DNA from 3 places in the Candidatus Thiodiazotropha sp. LNASS1 genome. Region 1 is predicted to be linked to each of the others. Evidence: predicted binding sites of a transcription regulator. Region 1 holds the regulator's gene; each other region holds the start of a gene.

The links. Region 1 encodes FNR, which switches genes on or off when oxygen is low (the NO sensors DNR and NnrR bind a similar motif). Its sites were predicted from a motif close to TTGATNTANATCAA; they were not measured.
Region 2: a site for FNR is predicted at 7,795-7,808, ahead of AB8516_RS18900 (type IV pili methyl-accepting chemotaxis transducer N-terminal domain-containing protein). Genes of this name have one in related genera too.
Region 3: a site for FNR is predicted at 4,621-4,634, ahead of AB8516_RS09105 (multiheme c-type cytochrome). Genes of this name have one in related genera too.

What each region holds. Positions count from the first base shown of each region.
Region 1 covers NZ_OZ156465.1:3,927,621-3,937,465, reverse strand. The annotation lists gene truD (tRNA pseudouridine(13) synthase TruD) at 1-118, opposite strand, end outside; gene ispF (2-C-methyl-D-erythritol 2,4-cyclodiphosphate synthase) at 108-593, opposite strand; gene AB8516_RS17530 (HDOD domain-containing protein) at 717-1,970, shown strand; gene ispD (2-C-methyl-D-erythritol 4-phosphate cytidylyltransferase) at 2,182-2,883, opposite strand; gene ftsB (cell division protein FtsB) at 2,876-3,169, opposite strand; gene eno (phosphopyruvate hydratase) at 3,193-4,476, opposite strand; gene kdsA (3-deoxy-8-phosphooctulonate synthase) at 4,566-5,399, opposite strand; gene AB8516_RS17505 (CTP synthase) at 5,396-7,027, opposite strand; gene AB8516_RS17500 (sulfur globule family protein) at 7,368-7,733, shown strand; gene fnr (fumarate/nitrate reduction transcriptional regulator Fnr) at 7,906-8,664, shown strand; gene dnaQ (DNA polymerase III subunit epsilon) at 8,813-9,514, opposite strand; gene rnhA (ribonuclease HI) at 9,789-9,845, opposite strand, start outside.
Region 2 covers NZ_OZ156465.1:4,238,132-4,247,976, forward strand. The annotation lists gene AB8516_RS18875 (enoyl-CoA hydratase-related protein) at 265-1,059, shown strand; gene AB8516_RS18880 (methyl-accepting chemotaxis protein) at 1,291-2,946, shown strand; gene sthA (Si-specific NAD(P)(+) transhydrogenase) at 3,148-4,545, opposite strand; gene AB8516_RS18890 (TIR domain-containing protein) at 4,901-6,346, shown strand; gene AB8516_RS18895 (type IV pili methyl-accepting chemotaxis transducer N-terminal domain-containing protein) at 6,683-7,468, shown strand; gene AB8516_RS18900 (type IV pili methyl-accepting chemotaxis transducer N-terminal domain-containing protein) at 7,872-8,651, shown strand; gene AB8516_RS18905 (hypothetical protein) at 8,971-9,225, opposite strand; gene AB8516_RS18910 (alpha/beta hydrolase) at 9,282-9,845, opposite strand, start outside.
Region 3 covers NZ_OZ156465.1:2,085,034-2,094,878, reverse strand. The annotation lists gene AB8516_RS09150 (hydrogenase small subunit) at 1-338, opposite strand, end outside; gene cysS (cysteine--tRNA ligase) at 692-2,080, shown strand; gene folD (bifunctional methylenetetrahydrofolate dehydrogenase/methenyltetrahydrofolate cyclohydrolase FolD) at 2,123-2,983, opposite strand; tRNA gene AB8516_RS09135 (tRNA-Pro) at 3,149-3,225, shown strand; tRNA gene AB8516_RS09130 (tRNA-His) at 3,655-3,730, shown strand; tRNA gene AB8516_RS09125 (tRNA-Lys) at 3,773-3,848, shown strand; RNA gene AB8516_RS09120 (RtT sRNA) at 3,883-4,026, shown strand; RNA gene AB8516_RS09115 (RtT sRNA) at 4,061-4,204, shown strand; RNA gene AB8516_RS09110 (RtT sRNA) at 4,239-4,382, shown strand; gene AB8516_RS09105 (multiheme c-type cytochrome) at 4,845-6,302, shown strand; gene AB8516_RS09100 (GAF domain-containing protein) at 6,514-7,623, opposite strand; gene AB8516_RS09095 (hypothetical protein) at 8,061-9,215, shown strand; gene AB8516_RS09090 (alpha-amylase family glycosyl hydrolase) at 9,433-9,845, shown strand, end outside.

The sequences.
Region 1 (9,845 bases):
CCAGTATCTCGTCTACCTGAAAATCGTCAGGGGTAGCGCGTATCACCCCACTTCCAAGGGTAGGGCCGCTTGCGCACGGCATCTTTTCAAGGGGTTGCCAAGGAGGATCAGTCGACAAGCCTACGCTCCTCCAACAACACAGTAGCCAGGGCGGCAATGCCTTCACCACGCCCGGTAAAGCCCATGCCTTCGGTGGTGGTCGCCTTGATATTGATGCGTTGCCCCTCAAGCTGCAGATCCCCGGCCAAGCAGTCGCGCATGGCACCCAAATAGGGAGCCAGTTTTGGCTGTTGAGCGACAATAGTCATATCCGCATTGGAGACCTGTAAACCCTTGCTGTGGAGTTGTTCCATCACCCGTCGCAACAGTATCCGGCTATCGATCCCGGCATAGGACGGATCGTCATCGGGAAAGTGTCTGCCGATATCGCCAAGACCGGCCGCGCCCAGCAGGGCATCACACAGGGCATGAATCAGAACATCCCCGTCCGAGTGGGCCTTCAAGCCATGATCATGGGGCACTTCAATACCCCCGAGCACAAGGCGCGAACCGGGTTCAAATCGATGGGCATCATAACCCTGTCCTATACGCATGCGTGTCACCCCACCTTAAAGTGTCATAGTGTAGTGTCGATAATATGTTCTGACATTGTACGTAAAGCTCAGATTAAATACCGCCCGTACAATCAAAGGAACCCTCCACAGAGCGACAAGTACATGATTCAAAGAGTAACCTCAGTCACAAGCAACCGTATCAAGAGAGTGCCTCTCCTCAGAAATCTGCCCAAGCGGGTTCTGGATTATGTTTTGAGCGAAACCCATGTAGAGCACCAAAACGCCGGGGTCGGAATTGCAACCGTGGGAGAACGGACAGAGCAGATCTATTACCTGTTGGAGGGTCAGGTCGAGGTGGTTTCAGAGGATGGAAAACGGCTGACCTGCCAGGCCGATCAGCCATGCAGCCTCTCACCACTGGCGGAAAAGTCACCCAATAAGGATCACATTACCTGCGTTAGCGCAGTGGACATGCTGTGTATACCCAGGGAGCTGCATGACGCAATCAAGCGTCTTCCGCCGGTGGCCAATGCCCGTACCAACCAGACCATAGAATTGAAAGATGCGCAAGGCCCGGAAGATACCCTCTACTGGGAGTTCTATGAAGCAATCAAGAACGGTACGCTTGAGCTGCCCAGCATGCCCGATATCACTATGCGTATCGCCAAAGTTATCAATGACTCCAATACCGACAGTGAAGAGATCGCCCGCGTGGTACAGGCCGATCCCACGGTTGCCGCACGGATTATCAATGTGGTTAACAGCGCCGCATACCGAGGCAAGCAACCGATCGACAATCTTCCCGATGCCGTAACCCGCCTGGGACGCTCCGTCACACACAATCTGGTGATCAGCTTCGCCCTGGGTAAGCTTTTCAGCAGCCGCTCAAAACCCTTGAAAAAGCGCATGGTAGATCTCTGGAAACACCTCAGCTACGTGGCGCCCATCTGCCACGAACTGGCTCAAGTCACTCCCGGTCTGGAAAATGATCAGGCCCTGTTATGCGGCCTGTTGCACGATATCGGCGCACTCGCCATCCTCGGTGCAGCCACTCGAAGACCCGAATTAGAGGAAAACCCCAAACAGCTCGATATGATCATCGATCACCTGAAGGCTGAAGTAGGAGCAATGGTGCTACGCAAATGGGAGTTTCCAGACTACTTCGTACAGGCTGCCCTGCATGCGGAGGATTGGATGGAGGATATCAGTCATGAACCCGACTACGTTGATTTGGTCGTTGTTGCCCAGTTGCATGCCTATGTCGGCACTTCCAGGATACACACCCTTCCCCGCCTGGACCTGGTACCCGCATTTCATAAGCTGGCACTCGGCAAGCTAACCCCGAGGCACTCTATCGGCATCATAGACAATGCGAAAGACCAGATAAGGGAGCTGCGGGAACTGCTGGCGATCTGATAGAGAAGAAGCAGGCCGCGAATAAACGCCAATCACCGCAAATAAACGCAAATAAAAAAGTAAGGCAGTGACACTAATACCATGGCACTGATTATTCATTCGGCATAATTCGTCCTAGGGTCTGTTAACACTAATCAAGCCTAATCACCCTTTTCGCGATCATTTGCGGTGATTGGCGTTCATTCGCGGCTAAATCATCTTTGTCATCAAATCAGTCAGAACGGGAAAGATAATCGGCGGCCAGCTGCAGGTCTTCCGGGCGAGTGATCTTGATATTGCCCGCATCGCCCTCAACCATCTTAGGCTGAAAACCCGCCAGTTCGACAGCGCTAGCGTCATCGGTCACCAATGCGCCTTTATGGACGGCGCTTTCCAGCGCTTGGTAGAGGATACCGATTCGAAACATCTGTGGTGTCAGGGCATGCCAAAGCCCTTCCCGGGATACTGTTCCCTCAACATTGCCCTCGGCATTGACCGATTTCAGGGTATCATGGACCGGCACCCCGAGCAGACCGCCAACAGGATGGTTGATCAAGGTGTCGATTAAATGATCGAGATCTTTGCGAGAGAGGCAGGGACGAGCCGCATCATGCACCAATACCCAATCCTCAACAGCAGCCTGATACTTCAACGCCCGTAAGGCATTCAGTACTGAGTGGCAGCGCTGCTCTCCACCTTCGACCCTGCAAATTCTCGCATCATCGGCAAACTCGCATTCCTCCCATAGCCCGTCATGGGCAGAAAGCGCCAGGTATATCCCTGCTATTTGGGGGTGGCGCAAGAACCTCTCCAGGGTATGGTCAATGACCCGCCGCCCAGCTATGCTCAGGTACTGCTTCGGTATTTGAGCCCCCATGCGTTGCCCTACGCCCGCCGCCGGCACTACCACCCAACAGCGGACCTTGCTACTCATCCCCTTTCTCTTCGTTGGGAGTTATCACCTGGTAGAAGGTCTCTCCCTCTTTGATCATGCCCAGTTCACTGCGGGCGCGTTCTTCAATGGCGGTCTGTCCACTGCGCAGATCCTCCACTTCCGCCTGCAGGGCACGGTTTCGTTCACGTAACCCGACCAGCTCCTTCTGCAGCTGGCTGATCTCCTGTTTCAGGTTATTGACTTCAGCCAGGCTCCCCTCGCCCACCCACAGGCGGTATTGCAGAAAAAGCAGTAGTCCGACCAGTATGGCAACCACGACTCGCATGGGCTGGGCCTTGTCAATACTGATCAGTCGATAGTGACAGGAAACGCATCCTTACCTGCATAGACCGCATCCTCACCGAGCTGATCCTCGATACGCATCAGTTGATTGTACTTGGCCACGCGATCCGAACGGGAAAGCGAGCCGGTCTTGATTTGTCCGGTGCCTGTCGCCACGACCAGGTCGGCAATAGTCGTATCCTCGGTCTCACCCGAGCGGTGTGACACCACCGCGCTGTAACCTGCGGCTGTCGCCATATCAATTGCTGCCAGGGTTTCGGTCAAGGTGCCAATCTGGTTGACCTTGATAAGAATCGAGTTGGCGATTTTTTCATCGATACCCCGCTGCAGGATCTTGGTATTGGTGACAAACAGATCGTCACCCACCAGCTGTACCCGTCGACCCAGCTTCTCGGTCAACAGTTTCCAGCCTTCCCAGTCGCCCTCATCCATACCGTCCTCTATCGTGATGATCGGGTACTGATCGACCCAGGCGGATAGATAGTCGGCAAACTCGGCCGCGGAAAACTTGCGACCCTCCGATGCCAGGTTGTAGACACCATTTTCATAGAACTCGGAACTGGCCACATCCAGGCCGAGATAGATATCCTTACCGGCGCTGAATCCGGCATTGCCAATGGCCTCCAGGATAACCTCGATCGCTGCTTCATTTGAGGGCAGATTGGGAGCGAAGCCCCCCTCGTCACCTACCGCGGTAGCCAGGCCACGTTTTTTCAATACGCTCTGCAGGGCATGAAAGACCTCTGCGCCATAACGTACCGCTTCACGAATCGAGCCGGCACCCACCGGCAGTATCATAAACTCCTGCAGATCGACACTGTTATCCGCATGGGCGCCGCCATTGATGATATTCATCATCGGCACAGGCAATCTGTAGGGGCCGGACGCCAGTGAGCAATACAGCGGCAGGGCTCGCTCCTGGGCTGCGCCATGTGCTGCCGCCAGGGAAACTCCGAGTAACGCGTTCGCGCCCAGTTTGGATTTATTCTCTGTTCCATCCAGATCGAGCATGCACTGGTCGATGGCTGTCTGATCGGTTACTTCCATTCCCATCAGCGCCTCTTTGATGGCCCCGTTGATATGGGATACCGCCTGCAAAACACCTTTGCCCAAATAGCGCCCCTTGTCGCCATCACGCAGTTCGAGGGCTTCACGGGAGCCGGTAGAGGCGCCCGATGGCACCAACGCACGGCCAATGGCGCCGTCCGCAGTGATCACGTCGGCCTCGATGGTCGGATTTCCCCGTGAATCGAGGACCTCTCGACCACGAACATCAACAATTTCAGACATATTGTCTCCGTATTCTGTGTACTTTCAGTAATTAAATTGGGTGATATCAGTTAATCGGATCGTGTTACGGCAAGGTGTCTGTAACAGCGTCACAGGGAGGTTTCAGCAAAACCCTTCCCCTTTACCAGGTGATCGATCTCCATCAGCGTCTCGAGCAGTTCCCTCATTTTAGGCAGTGGCCATGCATTCGGCCCGTCGCTCAGCGCCTTATCGGGTTGTGGATGGGTTTCCATGAACAGACCAGAGACACCTGCAGCAACCGCTGACCGCGCCAGTACCGGCACAAATTCACGCTGGCCTCCTGAACTGGCACCCTGGCCTCCCGGCAACTGAACCGAATGGGTGGCATCATAGACCACAGGACATCCAGTCTCACGCATCACCGCCAGGGAGCGCATATCCGAAACCAGGTTATTGTAGCCGAAGGAGACACCCCGCTCACATACCATGATCCGGTCGTTACCCGAGGCCGTCGCCTTCTCGACCACATGCGTCATATCCCAGGGCGCGAGGAATTGTCCCTTTTTGATATTCACCGGCAAACCCTGCCGGGCCACATCTCCGATAAAGTTGGTCTGACGACAGAGAAACGCCGGGGTCTGCAGAACATCCACAACAGACGCAACCTCTTGCAATGGGGTATCTTCGTGCACATCGGTCAATACCGGGACACCGATCGACGATTTGACCCGCTGCAGAATCTCCAATCCCCGCTCCAAACCCGGTCCGCGAAAACTCTCGGCAGATGAACGGTTCGCCTTATCGAAGGAGGATTTGTAGATGAACGGGATACCGAGATCCTGGGTCAGCATATTCAGTTCCCCGGCGGTATCCAGCGCCAATTGTTCACTCTCTATGACACAAGGACCTGCAATCAGGAAGAGCGGCCGGTCCAACCCAACCTCAAAGCCACAGAGTTTCATGCCGTGCCATCCCGGTGCTTTCTCGCTGCTTCGATGAATCCGGAAAACAGCGGATGGCCATAGCGCGGTGTGGAGGTGAATTCCGGATGGAATTGGCAGGCCACGAACCACGGATGTTCAGGGATCTCGACTATCTCAACCAGTCGCCCATCGACAGAGCGGCCCGACACCTTCATTCCTGCCGTGACAATATTGTCCAGATAGCTGTTATTGAACTCATAGCGGTGGCGATGCCTCTCGGTAATGACCTCCTGGCCATAGAGATGATGGGTTTTACTGTTGGGCTCAAGTTGACACTGCTGTCCACCCAGGCGCATGGTTCCACCCAGATCAGACTCTTCGTTGCGTGTCTCAACCTTGCCGTCCGCATTCAGCCACTCAGTGATCAGGCCGATAACCGGATGTGGCGTGTCGCGCTTGAACTCGGTGCTGTGCGCTCCCTCCAATCCGGCGACATGACGTGCGAACTCAATCACCGCCACCTGCATACCGAGACAGATTCCCAGATAGGGGATTCTGTTTTCGCGGGCATACTGGACTGCGGTGACTTTGCCCTCAACCCCGCGGTTACCGAAGCCTCCAGGTACCAGGATGGCATCCATTCCCTCCAGACTCTCGGTTCCGCTCCGCTCGATCTGCTCTGAATCCACATAGTGTATGACAACCCGATTTCCGGTATGGACGCCTGCATGTACCAAGGCTTCAGAGAGCGATTTATAAGCCTCTGTAAGATGAACATATTTTCCTACCATGGCGATCTTGACCTCTTCAGCCAGGCTGTCGAGGCCTTCCAGAAACGCCTCCCATTCAGCGAGGTCCGCTGGCGGCAGATCCAGGTTGAATCGCTGGTTGACCAGTTCGTCCATCTCCTGGGCGTGCAACAGCACGGGAATGCGGTAGATCGAGTCAGCATCTACCGCCGAAATGACCGCTTTTTCGGGTACGTTGGTGAAGAGCGCGATCTTTTTGCGCTCGTTTTCAGGCAACGGCTGCTCGGAACGGCATACCAGAATGTCGGGTTGAATACCGATGGAGCGCAGCTCTTTCACCGAATGTTGTGTCGGCTTGGTCTTTATTTCACCAGAGGCCTTGATATAGGGCACCAGCGTCAGGTGCATGAACATCACCCGCTGCGGTCCCAACTCGACCCCCATCTGGCGGATCGCTTCCAGAAAGGGCAGCGACTCGATGTCACCCACCGTTCCGCCGATCTCCACCAGACAGATATCATTGTCGTCGGCACCCAATAACACGCTCTCTTTGATCTGATTGGTGATATGTGGGATTACCTGTACTGTACCGCCCAGATACTCGCCCTTGCGCTCCTTACGAATCACACTGTCATAGATCTGGCCGGTCGTGAAATTATTGTTTCGCCCCATGGTGCTGCGAATGAAGCGCTCATAGTGTCCCAGATCAAGGTCTGTCTCCGCCCCATCATCGGTAACGAAGACCTCACCGTGCTGGAATGGACTCATGGTTCCCGGATCAACATTGATATAGGGATCGAGCTTGATCATCGTGATATCGAGCCCGCGGGCCTCAAGCAGTGCAGCCAGAGATGCGGATGCGATTCCTTTGCCCAGGGAGGAGACAACACCGCCCGTGATGAATATAAATCTAGTCATGAAACTTCTAGTTAACGTGCTGGATAAGGGGAACGGACGGAAGGGAACAGTAACAGATCAGACCGCCTCTCTCAATCGTATAAATGTGGGACTAATGGGATATCTCTCATGCGACTGCTCAAGAATATCATTTAATTCTATCTCCCCAGGGTCTATAATCGATTGGCGATTTCCGCAAATTACAACCACAGAGACCAGTTGGCAGTTACTCGGCGAGACCCAACCACATTAAAACAGGCTCGGGATCAGCCTCTATACACCCACAACACGTAACGACCAACTAATTGTTTTTCAATAGAAAAAGCAGTAATAAAAATCAATCTTTAAAGAGGAAGAAAGCATGATGAAATTTGCTAAGGTCATGAGCGTCGCTGCTCTCGTAGCTGTCTCCACAACCGCATCTGCATGGTGGGGTGGTGGTCCAGGCTGGGGTAACCGTGGCTGGAATAACGATGGCTGGGGCGACGGCTGGGGCGATGGCTCCGGCGATTTCAGCTTTGGCATGAGTGGCAGCGGCCGTGGTTCCGGTTATGGTCGCGGCAACAACTACTACCGTGATTACTATGGCTACGGCCCATACGGCTACGGCGCACCTTACGGCTACGGTGCACCTTACGGCGGCTATGGCGCACCTTACGGCGCACCATACGGCTATCCGCCTGCTGCGCCTGCTGCGCCTGCGGCACCTGCTGCACCCGCTAAGTAAGCGGCCAGCTTATAGCGCATAAAAAAGTCGGCCTAATGGCCGGCTTTTTTTATGCAATATGATCTAAGATAATTAAATGTTTAAAATTACTTGATCCGGATCAAGAACTTCTGGAAAAATAGAAGTGAGAAGAAGCATCTGACAAGAATGCACCCTTAGCTGGAGCGGTTCCTTGACTAGCAGAAAAGTTGTCTCATTTGAAAATATCAAGGTCGCCTGCAAAAACTGCAGTCTTTCGACCCTATGCCTACCAATGGGACTGACCCCAGAAGACATTGAACGTCTCGACTCCATTATCAAGCGTGGACGTCCCTATCACCGAGGCGATCATCTCTACCGTGGTGGCGACAAGTTCCACAGCCTCCGGGTCATCACCAGTGGCTCAGTCAAAACCTATTCACCCAATGAAGATGGTGGTGAACAGGTCTTGGGATTCCACCTCCCCGGGGAACTGATAGGATTGGATGCCATCCAGGACAACAATCATAACTGCTCCGCAATCGCGCTCGAAACCACTGCGGTCTGTGAGATCCCCTTCTCTCAACTGGAATCTTTAAGTTCCATCATGCCCAGCCTGCAACACCAGATGTATCGCCTGCTCAGTCGCGAGATCGGCCAGGAGACGGAGATGCTCACTCTACTGGGCAAAAAGAGCGCCGAGGAACGGCTCGCCACCTTTCTACTCAGCTTTTCCGAACGTTTCAAACAGCGCGGATTCTCAGCCAGTGATTTCTTTCTCAGCATGTCGCGTCACGAAATCGGTAACTACCTGGGGCTCGCGGTAGAGACTGTCAGCCGCTTGTTCACCCGCTTCCAGGACGAGCAGCTGCTGCATGTCGAGAGAAAGCACGTTCAATTGCTGGATATTCCCCGGCTTTACGAAATCGTTCAGGGTACGGACAGGACAAAATCGAGTCAGTCGCGAGTCTAGGGCCTGTAAGCACAATAGGCCCTGCCAGGACTTTATTTTCATCCGGCAAGGAAAATGGGCGAATGATAACGCCGCAGGGCGGAGTAAAAGCTCGAGCGAGCCCTTCGGATTGCGCCTGATGCGCCCATTGGATGAGTGTTTGCAGGCCCTAGTGTTTCTTTAACCAGATACAGGCCTCACCCATGGCTTTCAGTTGCTGCTCATGGGCCGCGAGTTCCTGCTGGTCAGCGTGAACCACCTTCAGTTTTGGCCTGTTCGAAGGCAGACGTTGAATGCTATCGACAGAATTATCACCAAACTCATCGTTGGCTACTCCGTCCAAAATCAGCGAAGCCTGCCCCCCGGTCATCATCAGGTAGACATCAGCCAGAATCTCGGCATCCAGAAGCGCTCCATGCAATTCCCTGTGTGAATTATCGATATCGTATCGCTTACAGAGCGCATCGAGGCTGTTTCTTTGACCCGGGTGCATCTTTTTCGCCATCACCAGGGTGTCAGTAACCGCGCACAAACTATCGATTCGCGCAGCACTCTCCATGAGGTGAAATTCATGGTCGAGAAAACCGACATCGAATGGAGCGTTATGAATGATCAGCTCCGCTCCTCTCACGTAGTCGATGAAATCCTGAGCAACATCCCCGAATTTCGGTTTGTCTTCAAGAAATTCGTTGGTGATGCCATGCACCTCTACGGCAGCGGCATCGATCTCCCGTTCAGGTTGCAGATATTGGTGGAAATTATTACCGGTCAATCGACGATCAACCATCTCCACACAGCCGATTTCGATGATTCTGTGTCCATGCTCCGGTTCCAATCCTGTGGTTTCCGTATCCAGTACGATCTGTCGCATCAGTTCACTAGGGCCTGTTGACACTAATCCGATCGGCTCTGCTGGGACTATTTTTTTGCCCAGCAAGGCAGAATGAGTGATGTGTAGTTATTCTACATGAGCGAATGATAACGCCGCTGGGCGGAAAAATAGCCCCAGCCCTGCGGGTTACGCCTGAAAAAGCGCCACTCGGCGTTGCTCGTTGTTCATTTGGAAACACCAAACTTCTCTCCTCGCGCCTTGATTGGCGCTTTTTCAGACGCAACAGAGCCGACCGGATTAGTGTCGACAGGCCCTAGGACCTGTCGACCAGCCCTAACTCCTCGATACCGCGGTTAGCCAATTCATCCGC
Region 2 (9,845 bases), 310 kb from region 1:
AATTACCGGTCTATTGTCGAAATAAACGGCACAGAGGCGCTACTTCTGACCGTTAAACAGCCCACCATGAATTGTTAAATATCTGACAACATTCGTGGATCATTTGGTTGAGGTAGTACAGGGGTAAGCGGAGTGACGCGCCATATCCTGGGTGAATTCAATACACATGCGCTACACATTAGCAGTTTGCTTGCCATAGAATGGATTAACGCAAAGCTGTATTTCCATGCAGATTATCCATGCCAACCAACCCTGGGCCCTAAAATGAACACACAATCCTATAAATCCCTTGATCTTGAGCTGATCGAGCAGGGAACCTACCTTCTGACCTTAAACCGGCCCGCCAGCCTGAATGCACTCAACACTGAAATATTCAGGGAGTTTGCGCTGGCACTGGATGAGGTTGCGAACGATGCTGAGGCGCGGGTGCTGTTGATTACAGGGGCGGGTGAGAAGGCATTTGTCGCGGGGGCCGATATCAGTGAAATGCGAGATAAATCGGCAGTGGAGGGGATGGCCTTTTCTCAAACCGCTATGACGCTATTCCGCCGGCTCGAGATGCTGCCAATACCGGTGATCGCCGTCGTCAACGGCTACTGCCTCGGCGGCGGTTGCGAACTTGCCATGGCTTGTGATTGGATCATCGCCTCGGAAAATGCCGTGTTTGGTCAACCGGAAGTCAATTTGGGGATCACTCCCGGTTTTGGCGCCACCCAGAGATTGTCCAGACTCATCGGTCCCGCCAGGGCCATGGAAATGATCGTCAGCGGTCGCCATGTCGATGCGAATGAAGCCCTGAACTGGGGCCTCGTCAACCATGTCTATCCGCAGGATAGGCTGATGGATGAGGCCCTTTCCATAGCTGGCACGATCTGTCAAAAAGGCCCGCTGGCGGTTCGTTTGAGTAAACAGGCCATCGTCAGGGGAGCGAGCCTCGACCTGGATAGCGGCTGCCAGATCGAGAGCCAGGCCTTCGGTCTCTGTTTCTCTTCCGCAGAGCAGAAAGAGGGCATGGCGGCCTTCCTGGAAAAACGCAAACCTGAGTTCAAGGGGGTGTGATGAACCGCCTGGCGGAACTACAAGCCGCCGGGTGACTTCCAGGGTGCCTCAATAATAAGCTCTTTACTAAAGATTTGATTTGTAATGTCGATTATAGAGATGTCACGTGTATCTCTGAGCCGTCAGGCGCAAGTTCAGGATTCCAGGTAGGGAGGTTTTGATCACAGTGAAGTGAAAGTATGAGTCAAGAGTGAACTGGCGACTTTCAAAAATTCACAAAGGGTGATTGCAATGTCATTTCTTCATAATCTTCCTATTAAACTACGTCTCTATATCATGGTCGGTCTGGTGCTATGTGTGGCGCTCTTCGTGGGACTGCTAGGTCTCAATGGCATGCGCAACGCCGCTCATGCCATCGATGAGCTGTACAACCAAGACATGGCGCATATACGGGCCCTGGGGATTATTCTGGAAGCGGCCGAGGATAGCCGGTCGCAGGTCCTGCTCTCGTTGCAGCACGACCCAAACTCCTCCTTCTCCTCGATGCATGACCATCCCGTGTCGGTGCATCTTGAACAAGTCGATCATAACATCAAGGAGATCGATAAACATTGGGCGGAATTCATGAACTCCCACCTGGATGCCGAGGAGAAGCGGTTGGCGGCTCTCTTCCAGGCTGAACTGGTGAAATTCGAAAAGGAGGCGATAGAAAAGATCGAGGAAGGCATCAGGACGGGACACTATCATGAGGCTGAAAGCCTGGTATTGAGTGTGGTTAATCCTGTCATGAAGGAGATGAAGGAAACCATTGAATCCCTGGTCAACCTCCAGGAAGAGGAGGCCGCAGCGTTCTTCACCGAGTCCGGTGAGAACTACCACTCCATGATCACCTGGGTTGTCATCAGTTTGGCTATCGGCGCGATCATCAGTCTAGTGCTTGCCTATCACACGATCACCACGATTACACAGGGCGTCAACCAGATTGAGCTGAAGGCCAAACAACTGTCAGAAGGCGATCTGGGAGCGCGGGTGGAATATAGCAACAAGGATGAACTCGGCCGCATCGCCTCTGCTTTCAACAAAATGGCGGATAAATTCCATGACACCATCAATGAGGTCAAGGATTCGGTATCTCAGCTTGCCTCGGCGGCTGAGGAGACCTCGACGGTGACCACCCAGACCACACAAGGTATCAGCCAGCAATTAACAGAGACCAGCCAAGTGGCTACGGCGATGAACGAGATGAGCGCCACGGTGCAGGAGGTCGCGCGTAACGCCGTCGATGCAGCTGAGGCGGCCCGTGAGGCGGATAATACCTTTCACCAGGGTAAGCAGGTGATCGATAAAGTGATCGACGCTATCGGTGAGTTGGCCAAAGAAGTGGAACAGGCCGCGGGTGTGATCCAGCAGCTCGAATCCGAGAGTATGAACATCGGTTCGGTCCTCGATGTGATCAAGAGCATCGCCGAACAGACCAACCTGCTGGCCCTCAATGCGGCGATAGAGGCGGCTCGGGCCGGTGAGCAGGGCCGTGGTTTCGCCGTGGTAGCGGATGAGGTTCGCACACTTGCCGGACGCACCCAGGAGTCTACCCAAGAGATCGAGGAGATGATCAGCAAGCTACAGGCCGGCGCCAATAATGCGGTGAAAGTGATGGCTGAGGGCAAGGAGATGACCCAGGTCGGCGTGGAGCAGGCCGCTGCCGCCGGTGAAGCATTGGAGACCATAAACACCGCCGTTGAGCAGATCTCGAATATGAACACACAGATCGCCAGCGCGGCCGAGGAGCAGAACTCGGTCACCGAAGAGATCAACCGCAGTATCGTCAGCATCAATGAGGTGGCGGAGCAGTCGGCAGCAGGTGCCCAGCAGACATCTCAGGCAAGTAATGATCTGGCTAAATTGGCCGAACAGCTCAAGGGACTGGTAGAACTATTTAAAGTATGATCTGTTAATCATCAAGCCGCATTCGTACTTTTCGAATGCGGTTCATCTGCATGTTCTTCTGACAGCTCCACGCGGATCCCGTCATTATATTCTTAGTATGCAATTCAACAATTTGTACTTTATTGAGCATGATTATTAGCGGAAATTTGTGGTAATCGAAGTTTATTGGCAGCTAATCAATGACTCGATTCATGGCTGAGTTCAGAAAATCCGGTTTAGACCGTTGAGGGCTGCGACGCGGTAGGCCTCGGCCATGGTTGGGTAGTTGAAGGTGTTTTCCGTGAAATAGAGCAGGCTGTTGGCATCTCCCGGTTGGGCCATGATGGCTTGACCGATGTGGACGATCTCGGAGGCTCCTTCGCCGAAGCAGTGGATACCGAGGATCTCCAGGGTTTCCCGGTGGAACAGCAGCTTCAGCATGCCAACTTCGTGACCGGTGATCTGTGCCCGGGCAATGGTGCGGAAGGTGGCGTGACCGACCTCATAGGGTATCTTCTGTGCAGTCAGTTCCCGTTCGGTGCGGCCGACCGAGCTGATCTCGGGCAGGGTGTAGATCCCGGTGGGAAACTCATCGATCAGTTGCCAATCGGGATCTCCGGTGGCGATCTGGGCGCCGACGAAGCGGCCCTGATCGTAACTGGCGCTGGCCAGGGCAGGGGGGCCGACCACATCGCCCACGGCATAGATATGGGGTTGGGAAGTGGCGTAGGTCTTATCGACCTCGATTTGACCGCGATGATTGATCGATACCCCGATATCATCCAGGCCCATGGCCTCGGTGTTACCACTGCGGCCATTGGCCCAAAGCAATACATCGGTCTTGAATTTCTTTCCCGATTTGCAGTGCAGCACAACACCGTCATCCTGGGCCTCGACCCGTTCGTACTCCTCATCGTGTCGGATCACCGTGCCTTGATTACGCATGTGGTAGCTCAGGGCATCGGTGATCTCATCATCGAGAAATGAGAGTAGGCGGTCCCGAGTATTTACCAGATTCACCTTTACATCGAGATTGCAGAAGATGGAGGCGTATTCGCATCCAATCACACCGGCACCGTAGATGGTGATTGAGTCGGGTGTGCGATCCAGGCGCAGTACGGCATCGCTGTCGAGAATACGCGGATGGTTGAAGTCCACATCCTCGGGGTGATAGGGCCGCGATCCGGTGGCAATGACAAATTGTTGCGCTTCGATCTCTTCGATGCCACCACCCGCCTGCACGACTTCAACCTGATTGAGGCCGCTGAAACGGGCACGGCCATGGATTACTTCCACCCGGTTGCGGGCATAGTGGCGCAGGCGGCTGCGGACCTGTTCATTGATCACCTTGCCGGCAGCCTGCAGCAGGTCCGAGTACTCCACCTGAATCTGATCATGGGTGTGCTGAAACAGAGGGTTGCGCCGGAAATCCCGCAACATCTGAATATTGTGCCTTAGCGCCTTGGAGGGGATGGTTCCCCAATGGGTACAGCCGCCGCCGACCTTGTCGAAGGCCTCAACGATCACCACCTGCTTGCCCGATTTGACCAGCTTCATGGCGGCGCCCTCGCCACCCGGACCACTGCCGATTACCACCACATCATATTGCTTGGCGCTCATTGCTACTCCGCATACCGTTCATATTGGCTCAAAAGAAGCCAGTTTAGCAGAATTTATTTCAAGGAGAGACAGATACTTATGGGAACACACGCATAATCCCGGGCAGGTGTCTAGCAGCACAGACACGCAACATGGTTAGAGCTCAATGGCTGACTTATAATGTGTGTGATCGTAATAGAAAAGAATGGGGATGTCTGAGGAAATAGGCTGGCTAATCCATCTCGGAAATCGAAGTGCCTGTCTATATTTTCTCAATCACCGCACTGGGACTTTCTGGGAAAAGGCACATAATCCGGCAAATCCTGTCGGAGCGAAAAACGGCACGGCTAATTTGCGACAATAGCAGAATAATGCAATGAAAAGAAAACCATTAGGAATACTCAGCAGTACACTTAGTAACATAACCGCTACGAGTGAATTGGATTATGAGACAAAAGAGATTGTCGCGGAACTTAAACGCACAAAAACACCATACACGATTATCGATCCCGACAAGCTCTGCATAGGAATCGAGCGCAATAATCCGGTTGCAAGGTTTTCAAGTAGCGATGGGAGTAGCCGTGCTGAGGACCTTCAGGGGCTATTGGTGAGACGGACTCGTGGAAAAGAGGAATACATCCTGGACTTCTTGGAATACTGCAAAGCGAGTTATCCGGATCTCTGCATGTTTGATGAGTTGGGTTCATTTAAGCGACCAACTTCCAAAGTGGCCCACCTGTTGCCGAAACTAAACCTAACGGCGCAACCGGATACCCTTATTACAAAAGGATATTTGCCAGATGCCTGTTCGATTTCCTTGCCGTTCGTTATTAAGCCATCGCATGGATTCAAGGGTGAGGGTGTTGAACGATATCACAGTATAGATGATGCTCAAAAACGCTTATCGAAACTCCCTGATGAAGATAATGCGCTTGGTTATGGGGTTATACTTCAAGAAGAAATAACAAAGATTAAAGAGTTTCGAGTTATGGTTATCGGAGGAAAGGCTTTAGGCGTTGCCGAAAAGGTTGTGAACTCTGAAGATGATGTTGCTCTCAGTGCAGACAAGGGCCACGATTTCAGGAAGTACGAAGGTGATCTAACAGAAGATGTACGTTCGCTAGCGCAGGAAGCGGCAGAATTGGCATCGCTTGATTTTGCAGGTGTAGATATTGTTTTTGATGGGGATCAGCTGATTCTCCTGGAGTGTAATCGAAATCCGCAATTCTCCGCCTTTGATCATGCGCTTCACATTCGCTCAGCAAGAGCCATGGTTGCCCTGATGCTCGAACGCATGGCAAAAGCAGAGAAAAGAACTGATACGGAGAAAATGCAAGAGGGGCAACCCCGAATCATCCAAGCAACAAAACCGAGAGTGTTCATAGGATCTTCCTCTGAGCATCTGAACATTGCAGAAGCTTTGCAGCAGGGGTTGACACAATCAGCTGATGTTGAAGTATGGAATCAAGGCATTTTTGAAGCAAGCGAAGTCGTTTTCACAAAACTCGCTGAGGTGGCGAAAGAGTTTGATGCTGCAGTTTTTGTATTGTCTCCCGACGACCTGGTGGTTAAGAAAGAGCGGGAATTAAATCAGCCAAGAGATAATGTTCTTTTCGAGATCGGGTTGTTTATGGGAAGCCTTGGCGCCAAGAATGTTTGGTTGGTGGTGTCGCGCAAAGACAAGCTGACCTTGCCGTCTGACTTTGATGGCCTGAATCTGATTACGTGGGAAATGCAGAAATCTGGAAATCTCCGGGCATCAATCGGTGAGGCATGTACGGAGATAAAGCAACTGTTAACCAAGCAGCCCCTTGGGAACTAAAAAGGAGTCAGTGTCCTTTAGGGAAAGCAACAGGTACGCTTGTCATCTTGCTGCACCACATTCAAAGAAGAACCGATACATACAAAACATAATTCTATCTACTGTGGATGCCCGTTCACAATGCAGTGTATTTTCCAACTCAAACGGGAATTATATTCCTGATATTTTCCCTCGCTTAAAATATAAAGCTATTTATCGAAATATATAAAAACAGTAACTTATATAAAGACCAGTGCACAACTTAACATAGGTCAAGGAAAATACAGGTGGATAGGTATTAGTGTCTGCAAGTGCTGTCCGGCCAAATCAGATGGCCTTGTTTCCAAGGAAGTGCATATGTGTCGCCAAAAAATATGTTTCCTCGTCCTCTTAAGTCTCACGCTTTGCATTCCACTTGGTAGTAGCGCAGAACCCATCGAGGATTATGGAGAAGCGATTAATCAGGCCGGACGCCAGCGCATGTTAAGCCAAAGGATGGTTAAGGCGTTCGCCCAGATCGGCCAGAGGATTTTATTCGCCAATCCAAGAGAACAGTTGAATTCAGCCATTCGGCTTTATCAAAAGCAGTTGAACAACCTGAAATCCTTTGCAAGATCTGAAAAAACAAAGCGAGCTTTATTGCACGCGGAGACTGTATGGAAGCGCTACAAGGATGTCGCCGATGGGAAGGTCGATATCAACAGTGCAATCAGGCTCAACGGGTTGAGTGAGGAATTGCTCCAGGCCAGTCAGAAAGTGGTAGAGGCCCTGGTGCAGGAAGCAGGAACGGAAAAGGCGCATATTGTCGATATTTCAGGACGGCAGCGAATGCTTTCACAACGAATGGCGAAATACTATCTGTTGCTATCGTGGGGCCTGGAAGATTCGCAATTTCATGGTGAATTCAAGAAAGCGGAGATGGAATTTTCACAAGCACTAGCGGAATTAAACGGCTCATCCCTGAACACGGCGGAGATCAGTGAAGTCCTCGAAAAAGTCAATAAGCAGTGGCGTTTCTTTCAATTAACAAAATTAATGGACAAGGGTAAGTACCTGCCATCAGTGGTTGCACGTACAACGGAGTCGCTCTTACAAGATATGAATCGGGTTACCGGGATGTATGCGAAAGTAACGGTTATGTAAAAAAATATTATAGGCTGAGAAGTCTGCTGGCCAGCAGTTGTCATAACTGGCGGATTTTTGTCAATCGGGTGTAGAAGGTAGAGGGCTGTTATAAAAAAATTAACAATTTAGACCTTAATTTAAGAATTAACCTATTAAATCTTTATCATACAATGCCGCTACATGCCCCATAAATAACAGGTACTGTCAGATAAGTTCAGAATACGATCATGGCATGTGGGAGTGAGGGGAGAGCTGACCTGTATCCGTTTATTCGGATAGAGCGTTTAAATGTAGGAGTAAGTGTACCCCATCAATTGCTTTGCGCGTGGCTGAACATGTAATGCTTGATATACATGATGCTTATGACGCCAGATAATTGATATGCGTGGCCACTTTTTCCATGATGTATCGGGGAAATATTATGAAGACCACAAGGTATCTATTAACCTTCTTCCTGGCTACAATTCTGTGCTTCTCTTTTTCTGCCCATGCAGCCGATATCGATCTCGCTGAAGCTGTAAACAAAGCTGGGAAACAACGCATGCTTTCTCAAAGAATAGCAAAGGCGTACTTTTTTCTGGGGGGTAACGTAAGGCGCGACAAGGCAAAACAACAGCTACAAAGCAGCATTGTCGAATTGAAAAAAAATCATGCTGAGTTAAAAGCTGAAGTAAAAAACAAGGATGTGCAACAATTAATGGTATTCCTGGATATTGTAATTGACGATTACTCCAAGTTAGTCAATCTACCCTACACTCAGACTGATGCCACCATGGTGCTCGACATGAGTGAGACTATTTTAGAATTGAGTCAAGATGTCGTTGTTAAGATCGAGGCCCTCTCCAACCGGAAAACGCCTAAGATCGTCAATCTTTCCGGCAGGCAGCGCATGCTCTCACAGCGCATTGCTAAATACTACATCGCTCATCAATTGGGTTTCAAGGATCAGGATTATGTCAATCAGCTGAAAACCGCAGTCCAAGAGTTTGAGTCAGCCATGGCCGTCCTGAAGAGCGAAAAAATCAATACACCTGAGATCACCGAAAAACTTATCAGAACCACCCGTCTCTGGCGCGTTATCCGACCATTTTTTATGGATGTTGAGAAAGGCGGCCTGCCGGTCACCATATTCGCTACCACAGACCGTATTATGGAGTTCATGAACACCATTACCGGCATGTACGTAAACGTCTCTGCCTGACAGCGTTAAAGTATCAGTTGCACCCGTGTTATGGGTGAATTGGATTGTAGTCGGACATGTGATAATCATCACATTGGCTTGGTGTGGACGGGCGCCTATTATTTTATTGAACGATTAAACGTCTTGCCAAATATCTTCGCACGATCGCTAATTGAGCCTCGTACAGGCTTCAGGTGTTCGTTTCGATTTTTTATTGGTTTATAGGGGCCGGCTTTATTTTCAGCATATTGAGCGAAATATTAAATGGTGACCATGAGAATACAGACATTTCTTTTTTTTACGCTATGCCTGTAACCGGGTTAATTGATCCCTAATCAACCTATTGTTGTCGGTCTATTTCCTCTCTTCTTTCCTTGTTGGCCTGTATGAGGGTCTGCTCAACATTTTCGGCCTTATCCATAACATCTCTATACCCTTGAAAAACTCCCGCATCTCCTTTTGTTTTTTTACTGTTATTTTCCTCAGAGGAACAACCGGCAAATAAACATACGACTGAAAATATCAACGTATACCTTAATATATTCATAACAATCCTTCTATCTTGCGCATGATGACATATCAAAAACTTCTTCATCTCTGGTGTTGCAGTGGATACCAGAATTTACTGATTAGGATCGGTATCAACAGGCCTTAATTTCCGCCGATATGTTCGAGACAGGCATCGATACACTGCTTGTACATGAGGATCTTCTTGTGTCCCAGCTTTTCAGTGGTCAGCAACTCAGCTTTGGGAGCGATCTGCATCAACTTTTCGGCATGACTGTACGGGACCTCAAAGTCATGCCTGTCATGTACCAGCAACAGGTCGCCAGTGACTTTATCGATAGTATTCACCGGTGACAGCTGTGACCAATCCCAGGGTGTGTCGAAATGGTGGGCGAAACGCCGCATTGCCTCTTCGCGCATGGCCTCGACGACCGGCTCGCTGATCGAAAAGGCATCGGCGAACCGCTCTGTGATCCAGTGGGTGTCGGTGAAACAGCAGAACAGTATGACTTTATCGGAAGGGAGATTGTATCGGTCGATGGCGAGGAGTGCCGTGCCACAGCCGAATGAATGGCCGATCACGGCTGATATCGGTTTTTCCTTCTCCGCAATGGCGGCGATGGCACGGGCCACCTTCAGCATATTGGTGCGTTTTCCCGAGGAGTCCCCATGGGCCGGCGCATCAAAGGCGACGGCACGATAGCCGGC
Region 3 (9,845 bases), 1.8 Mb from region 1:
TCCTGCATGACCTTTTTCTTGATCTCCTCCACCTGATGTCCGGCACCGGTGTCCAGGGTCTGGTGATAGTCGAGGGAGATCAGGTCGAGGATGAGGTGTTCCAGAGAGGGTTGTTCGGAACGCAACAGGGCCTCGCTGGGTCCCGTGCACTCTTGCCCATGCAGCCAGATGACAGGCGGGCGTTTTTTCGGATCGGCTACCGCCTGCGCCATGGCCATGGCGGCATTGGATGATAGGCCGAGAGATGCCGCTACACCGGTACAGAACTTGAGAAAGGTCCTGCGTGATACGCCCAAGCGTTTCTCCACTGCTGAAAAATCGAAATCGTGCGCTGCCATCTGTCAGTCTCCGGTTATCTAATGAGGCGATGAGGGTGCTGCAGTCTGCTAGAGACAAGGCCACATAACCTGCAATATATGCGCCGGAATTTCTTTATTGCTTATTTTCATTGGCTTAGTGAATTCGGTTGATTGAATATCCGTTTATATGTGGTAGCGGTCATTGCATGATTAATTCCCTACTGGAAAGAAGGTTTACACTTTTCAGGGTTATTGTCAGAGTATTTCACTGTGGATTTGTTGACGATTTTTTAGCTTCCGGAGATTGGATGGGGCCGGCTGTCGAGCTTTGAGGAAAACGCCGCTTTTCGTTAAGATGCGCGGCACTTACTCCCCTGTTGATGTGAACCACTATGCTCAAGCTCTACAACGATCTCAGCAACCGCAAAGAGACCTTTCAACCCCTACGGGCCGGTATGGTTCGCATGTATGTGTGTGGTATGACGGTCTACGATCTCTGTCATCTCGGACATGCGCGGGTGATGGTGGTATTCGATGTGGTCTATCGTTACCTGCAGGCGAGTGGCTACGAGGTAAGCTACATCCGCAATATCACCGATATCGACGACAAGATCATCAACCGGGCCAATGAGAAGGGTGTGCCCTTCAGCGAGCTTACCGAGGAATTCATTCAGGCCATGCACCAGGATGCCGATGCATTGGACGTGCTGCGGCCCACGGATGAGCCCAAGGCGACCCAGCACATGGAGGAGATCCTGGCGATGATCACCCGCCTGATCGAGAATGGACATGCCTATACCGCGGATAATGGCGATGTCTACTACGATGTGCGGAGTTTCAGCGACTACGGCAAACTCTCCGGTAAGTCGGTCGAGGATCTGCGCGCCGGCGCCCGGGTGGAACCGGGGGATGCCAAGCGGGATCCTCTCGATTTTGCTTTGTGGAAGGGGGCAAAACCGGACGAGCCGGCATGGGATTCTCCCTGGGGGCGCGGACGTCCCGGCTGGCACATCGAGTGTTCAGCCATGTCCACCAAGGCCCTTGGCGACAGCTTCGATATCCACGGCGGGGGCGCGGATCTCACCTTCCCGCATCATGAGAACGAGATCGCCCAATCCGAGGGAGCGACCGGCCATCCCTTCGTCAAATACTGGATGCACAATGGATTCGTGCGCATCAACGATGAGAAGATGTCCAAATCGTTGGGTAACTTCTTCACTGTGAGAGAGATCCTCGAGCACTACCGGGCCGAGGAGGTTCGCTACTTCATCCTTACCAGTCACTACCGTTCGCCGCTCAACTACGACACCGAACATCTGGACAACGCCCGTGCCGCACTGACCCGGTTCTATACCGCAATGAGGGGTCTTCCAAATGCACCGGCTGCCGGTGGTGAAAGCTATGTCAGTCGATTCAGGGATGCCATGGATGACGATTTCAATACCCCCGAGGCGTTGGCTGTGCTGTTCGACCTGGCGCGCGAGATCAATCGCCTGAAAGATAACGATGTGAGCGCTGCCGCCAGTCTGGCCGGTGTACTGAGAGAACTGGGCGGGATGCTCGGCATTCTGCAGGACGATCCCGAGGACTATTTGCGGGGTGGTGCACAAGCGGGGGACGATACCCTATCCGACGGCAAAATCGATGCGATGATCCAGGCACGTATCGATGCCAGGGCGGAGAAAAACTGGGCCGAAGCCGACCGTATCCGCGACGACCTGCAAGCTGCCGGCATCATTCTGGAAGACGGACCCCAAGGTACCACTTGGCGTAGGGGATAAGTTTATCGGTGCGGCAAGCCGCACCGTTTGGCCATGATGAAGCTATTTTGTTGAGCTGTGCAGCTCCGCCGCCTGAAGGGTATTCTCCAACAGGGTCACAATGGTCATCGGTCCAACCCCGCCGGGTACCGGCGTGATCCAGCTGGCCCTTTCACTCGCTGACTCGAAATCCACGTCCCCCACCAACTTGCCGTCCTCATTGCGGTTCATGCCCACATCGATGACGATGGCGCCCTGTTTGACCCAATCCCCCGGCACATACTCCGCGCGACCGATGGCGACCACCAGGATGTCCGCATTGCGCGCCTTCTCCGCCAGGTCCTTGGTGCGGCTGTGGCAGACCGTGATGGTGCAGCGCGCCGCCAGCAGTTCCAGGGCCATGGGACGGCCGACGATGTTGGACTGGCCGATGATGACCGCATCGAGTCCCTCCAGCTTCTGACCGGTTTTCGCCAGCAGGGTCATGATCCCCTTGGGGGTGCAGGAGCGCAGCAGGGGCATGCGCAGCACCAGGCGCCCGACATTGTAGGGATGGAAACCGTCCACATCCTTGGTCGGCAGTATGCGCTCGATGACGGCCTCTTCATCGATCTGTTCCGGCAGGGGTAGTTGCACCAGAATGCCGTCGATCGCTTCATCTTCATTAAGCCGGTCGATCAGCGCCAACAGTTCGTCCTGGGTGGTCGAGGCAGGAAGATCATGAGAGACGGAGTGGAATCCGACCTCGTCACAGGATTTTCGCTTATTCCTTACATAGACCTGGGATGCGGGATTGTCCCCCACCAGAACCACCGCCAGACCGGGTCGGCGTAAACCCGCCGCCACGCGTTGTTCAACGCTCCATTTGATCTGTTGCCTGAGATCGGCCGCGATGGCCTTGCCGTCGAGAATCTGCGCACTCATGGGTGTTCCCGGGTGTCTTATTGAAATCAGGATGGGGATGATACAGAAAGCTGAACCAACTGTCAGTGCGCAATGCCCGCCACCATTGACCTGAAGGGGCATCGTCAGTATTATTCCCCCCCTTTGCTCACCCAGGGTGTAGGGATATACTTTTGGGATGATTTTCGGGGTATAGCGCAGTCTGGTAGCGCGCCTGCTTTGGGAGCAGGATGTCGGGAGTTCGAATCTCTCTACCCCGACCAGTTTTCTGCGCCCGTAGCTCATTTGGATAGAGCATCGGCCTTTGAGCGCACATGGCCCAGGTTATGTGCAATCAGGAGCCTTTATGAGGAATGCAACTCATAAAGTGGATCGCACTGTATCGGGGAAACCTTAACAGGTTGTGCTGATGGCAATCCCGAGGAAACCTTTGGTTGAACCAGCCATATTATGCTGGATAGGCAACCGGATCTGTCTGTGACCGCGGGTTACGACAGATGCAGAGGGGATCCGTAGAGACTATACGTGCGACACCTGAGACGGTGAAGAGATAGTCCAGACCACAAACCCTGCGGGGGCGTCGAAAGACGTAGTTGGTAAGCTAAGCCGAGGGTAGCAGGTTCGAGTCCTGCCGGGCGTGCCAAATCTGCGGGACAGGTTGCAGTATTGCAGCCGGATGGAAACGGTCAATGGTGGACGTAGCTCAGTTGGTAGAGCTCCGGATTGTGGTTCCGGCGGTCGTGGGTTCGAGACCCATCGTCCACCCCATTATCGCAAGCACTCCATTTCACATGGGGACAAACAGCTCATGGGCCATTAGCTCAGCTGGTAGAGCAGTGGACTCTTAATCCATTGGTCGTAGGTTCGAATCCTACATGGCCCACCAAGCTCTAATAGAAAACCCGAACCTAGCAGTTCGGGTTTTTTATTTCTGAAGGGGATTCGAACCTACGACTTCAATCAAGCCAGGTTCGACAGTCGAGCAAAGCGAGGCTGAACGTGGGAGCGCAGCGACCGCGGCCCGAAGGGCGAGGCGAAGCCGAGTAATCCTACATGGCCCACCAAGCTCTAATAGAAAACCCGAACCTAGCAGTTCGGGTTTTTTATTTCTAAAGGGGATTCGAACCTACGACTTCAATCAAGCCAGGTTCGACAGTCGAGCAAAGCGAGGCTGAACGTGGGAGCGCAGCGACCGCGGCCCGAAGGGCGAGGCGAAGCCGAGTAATCCTACATGGCCCACCAAGCTCTAATAGAAAACCCGAACCTAGCAGTTCGGGTTTTTTATTTCTAAAGGGGATTCAAACCTACGACTTCAAACAAGCCAGGTTCGACAGTCGAGCAAAGCGAGGCTGAACGTGGGAGCGCAGCGACCGCGGCCCGAAGGGCGAGGCGAAGCCGAGTAATCCTACATGGCCCACCAAGCTCTAATAGAAAACCCGAACCTAGCAGTTCGGGTTTTTTATTTCTAAAGGGGATTCAAACCTACGACTTCAAACAAGCTAGGTTTGACAGTTGAGCAAAGCGACCGCGACCCGAAGGGCGAGGTACAGCCGGGTTGTCCTACATGGCCAATCATAGTAAAGACATGAGATGTAATCGCACAGTAAACGCCTTTAACAGTGAAGTGGAGTCGTAGCCTAGTTTCGATCTTTCAGGATTTGACTTATGTCAAAGCCTTTCTGGCCAATTCCCCTATTACTTTTAGGTAATTAAAAAATCCTGAGGTGATTTTTTAATTCATCGATATAAGAAACCTTACTTGCTTGACAAGACTTGAGAGGTTGTCAGCAGTTTCACTCCTCTTGGGACCGGGGAACTGATCCTAGCAGTTTTTGGCTAGTTCCTAATAAAAAGCAATAGTCAACTAACTGGAGAAAAGGTGATGAAACGCCGTCGACTTCTATTACCCTCTGTTGCCGCCGCCCTGCTTTTCTTTGGACTCAACGGCCTGACTTTAGCGGCCGACTCGCCCGCAAAGACACTGGATGAAGACCAGATGGCTCAAGCCGACTGTGTCGGCTGCCATATCAACGTCAACCCGGGTATCGTCAAGCAGCACATGGAAGGGCCGCATGCGAATACCAAGAAAGTGGAAGATGAGGTCCGCTGTCACGACTGCCACGGTGTGGATCATAAGACCATGGATGACGTTGAAAAGGCGAGTATGCCCACCCCGGAAATTTGTGGCGAATGCCACAAAAAACAGGCGCGTCAACACAGAGACGGCAAACACAATTTGGCTTGGTTGGCGATGAAGTCTCAGATCGCCTGGCATGGACAGCCCGGATCAATCACCGAACAAGGTTATCGCGGCTGTTCCGGATGCCACAAAATCGGTGAGAAAGGACTGCTTGCGGTAACGCAGGGTAATATGGGCGATGTGAAGAGAGATGGTGGCAAAGAGGCGGCAACCTATCGCTATGGTAACGCGCAATGCGATGCCTGCCACACCCGCCATAGTTTCAAGGCATCGGAAGCCATGGATCCGCGCGCCTGCTCCAACTGCCACATGGGCTTCGACCATCCCCAGTGGGAGATGTATACCTCCGCCAAGCACGGTATCGTGTGGCAGATTGAAGGGCATGTAAATGAAGGCGGTCGTGCCCCCACCTGTCAGACCTGCCATCTGAGTGAAGGCGATCATGAGGTGCGCACCGCGTGGGGTTTCCTGGGACTGCGCATCCCCACCAAGGAGAACGTGCTGGCGCTGATCGATGTAGCACCCTCTCTCAAAGAGCCGCTGACGAAACTGGCCGGGTTACTACCCTCGGGTCACTATATGGATGTTGACGACGATCCGCAGTGGACCTTTGACCGGGCGTTGATTCTGCAGGCCGCCGGTATTCTCGATGCATCGTTGCAACCCACAGAACGCTTTATCGAAATCGTCGTGCAGGGTCAAGCCGCGCGGGGTCCCGAGGCATTCAATGTCGAGCGCAAGAAGATGAAGGCGACTTGCAACAAGTGCCACGCACAAGGATTCGTTAACGAGCACTTCAAGGCCTCCGATGAGATAATCAAAGCGGCCGATCACGAGTTCGCCAAGGCCATTACGGCTGTGCAGGCGCTCTACAAGGATGGTATTTTGGAGAAACCGGAAGGCTGGAAATACGCGCCTGATCTACTCCAATATTATGAGGCTAAGACCAGCATCGAACAGGAACTCTACCTGATCATGCTGGAGTATCGCCAACGGACCTTCCAGGGCGCTTTCCACGCCAGTAACGACTACATGCACTGGTATGGCTGGGCGCCATTGAAAACGGCGGTCAATACCATACTTGAAGAAGCCAAACGGATGCGTGCCGAGCACGATTCGAAGAAGATGGCAGCGAAATAAGCGCAATCCGGAGAGTCGTGGTTATCAATAATCTGGGGTACGGCCTATGCCGTACCCCTTATTTGTTGTGTCATTTATAGCTAGAGATCATTAAGAGTGCATGGTCCACCAATCACAATCTCGTAGCCCGGACCTATGCGATCGGGGGGTTTAATCTTCTACATAGATGGTTCGGACCTACGACACCAAACAAACCTGGTTCGACAGCCCATCACTTCTTAGTGCCGATCAAAGCATCCAGTCGGTTACGAAACATTGTCTTAAACTGCGATACCTGCAGTCGGCCGTTCTGCCTCGGAACGATGATCATTCGTTCAGAAGCAAAATCGAAGGGTGCATCGGTTGAGTTTTTTTCGCGAATAGGTATCCAGCTGGCAGGGGTTGGTGAATTGGCATCGCTGCGTCCATGCAGCATTCCGGCTTCAAACACCACATTTGGATTGTCTTGATAAAGGGCGGGCTGTGCATCGGGGATTCTCTCCGAGAGGTAACAGACGCCGTAGCGGCATGTCCCGAGTTCGTTCAACAGCTGCATGTTGATATTTCCCGGCCGGTGAATGTCTTTCCAATAGATTTGATTGAACTTGTCCAGGTACTCCTTTTCGAGAAAGATCTTTTTTATCGTACTGATTACATCGCTTTCCGCATTGGTCGAAGAGGCCAGAAAGATATTCGGCTTGGTCAGTTTTGGCAGGGGGTGCTGGAGTATTTTATTGAGTTCATCAATCGCATTGCCGGTAAACAGGTTCCTGGCTTTTGTGATTGAATGTGTGCGATAGGCAATGGCCATGGCATCTGCAATGATCGTGAGTTCCTGTTTTGCGGCCTTGGTGATATCCAGCCGCTCGACTGTCTCGAAATTGAATACCCCAAACACATTACCGTTTTCATCTTTAAGGGGGATGATGATGGAGGTCTTGATCGGGTCGTTGGTGGGTTTGATGTACTTCGGAATGCCTTTGGATTTACTCCACAGATCACGATAGCTGCGGCATTTTGGCAGTAATGGCTCAGATGGATTGGCGCTGACAATCCAGAGTCGCTTGTTGTAGAGAAAGGCAAATGCCGTCTGGCTGGCGACGCGTCCGCGCGAGTCACGAACCGGCATGGTACTGTACTTCCCCATGGTTGCGTGCTTATGTGGAATCAGCCCGATTTCATTGCCGATGCGTGATGTGACCATGAACCTGGTTACAGTGATGTTGAGGGTGTTCCGAGTGTAGTTATCCACCAGTTGTCGTATGCGGTTGAAACTGGTTGCGTCTATGTAATCCACCGCATAGGCGAACTGAATCAGTTGCTCTCCGAATGAACTGCTCATGACTGCCTCGATATTTTATTCTGTATTGATATAACTTTTTGATTATTGAGATTCGTACCAACTATAACAATATTGTAGTTTACCAAATCATCATGAAGCCAAAGATAGAGATACTTTGCTCCATCTTGTCTCGTTCCGGATAGGAGTGTGGTAACGAGAAATAATCCAACAATGTCGGTCGTTGATACTCTATGTATCACCTTGTGCTGGTCATGGGGGAGATGGCGCATTACTCTCTGACCCGGTTTTATTCATGGTTTTCTTCAGCCGCACCGTAACATCAGGCATGTAAGGTGAGTCTGATCAGTTGGGTAGTGGTTAGGGGTGGTATGTGGGGTATGTTGGGAATGGATTGCCGAAATAAGGATGAATTGCACTCAAACCCGGTTTTCTGTGGAATACCGAATTCATCGATAAAAAACTGAAAATGGACTTTTATGTCATTCCATATCATCACAACTCCCGCGCAGCATGGTTTTTTTCGCAACACCCGCCGTAAACTGACCCAACTGCTCGGAGCACTTTTGTTCGTGGCAGGTCTCGCGGCATCGAGTCTGCCGCTCATGTTTGTCATTGCCGTTATTGTATCGATCCTGTCGCACAATGCTGATTTCCCCGACATGGAATCGGATCAGGCTGTTGTCTTTCTCATTGCTACGGTGATTGCCGTTGTCGGTCTGACATTGGGTCTCAGGTTGATTCGGGGTCGCAGGCGGCTGGTGCTTTTTCTGCGCCGTTTTGGCTATGACGAGGCAACCGAGGCACTGAGTTTTGCGGCGGCATCCGCCATGGGGCAGCGATGGCGCCTGGTGACTCTGGATGACAGTGAGGTCGCGCCGGTCCTCGGTAATGAGACCCAGGGAAGAATCCTCGGTTTTTTGCGATGGATTTTACTGGCTGCGGTCGTTACAGGTTTGCTCTGGTTGTTTGGTGGCGGATTCACAGACTACATAGGGGATATCGTTGGTGACTTGCGGACAAACAATCGTGGGGGTGGTGTCAAAGAGTTCATCGGTCAAATAATCGGTCTTTTCGTGATGACCATAATCTTGGGATTGATCGTCGGCGGCCTGGTTATGATGCTGGTCGCTTTCCTGGGTGCCGGGGTGCTGTTTTCGTGGCGATCGTTTAGCTCATATAAAAAGGCCGAAGAGAATCAATCCAAAAAGATAGGTGATGCGAGTCAGATCAAGCCAGTGATAGACAACGTGCTGAAGTTGAGCAGAAAGATATTTGCACCGCGCCTGGTGGTGGTACGTGTCAACTCGGCCATATGGCAAGCGGTTGTCAGGCAGTTCGCCGATGTTTCTGCTGTGATCTTGATCGACGTCTCCAGCCCGGGGGAGGGTCTGCTCTGGGAGTTGGAAAATCTAAGGGAAAAATATCGTCAAAGAACCATTCTTGTCGGCCAGTACGATGCACTTGAGAAAATCTCCGCACTGCCTGTTACTAATGCGGATGCTGTCAAGACTGAGCAGCGTCTGGTTGAGCTGCTCGATGGTGAAAGCGTGCTGGCCTATCGTAGTGATGGGGCGCGTGACACGCAACGTTTTACCAAGCTGCTAAGAACGACGTTGAATGATCTGTACTAACCGCGTCAGTGCTCGTCGTTACCCGATATCGTTCCCACGCTCATGCATGGGAACGAGAGGCCCAGAACATTGATAAACAAGCTGCTTTGGTGTTTGCGTAACTTGGTTGATTGTGGGCTTTTATTCTATCGATAAGCGGCTACACTCTCATGCAGCAGAGCCTATCGGATTAGTATTGACAGGCCCTAATAAACAGCATTTGGGATGAAGGGATAACATGCCGAACCATAACCACCACCAAGGATCAGGAATAGCCTCTCACCTGCGGATACCCGCCACTGCCGACAGTCATGTCGAAATTCGCTTTGCCGACATCCTGCAACGCGACCGTTACGATCCTCAAGGCTGGCGCCGTGAAGCGCTGACCGCTGTAGCCGGCGAATCGGGTTGGTTCGAGATCAATCTCGATGCCCTGGGTCTGGAGGATGGCGACTACGAGTACGAGTTCATCAAGGATGGCGCAGCCGATACCCCCATCGCCGATCCCTATGCCGTTCATATTACCCGCTTCGGCGGCTACCGGGGGGTGTTTCAGATCCGTGATGGCCGGCGCTGGCAACAGCCGTTTACCTGGGATGATGAATTTACTGATGGAAATGAGCTGCGCAACAACCACCGACTGGTTATCTA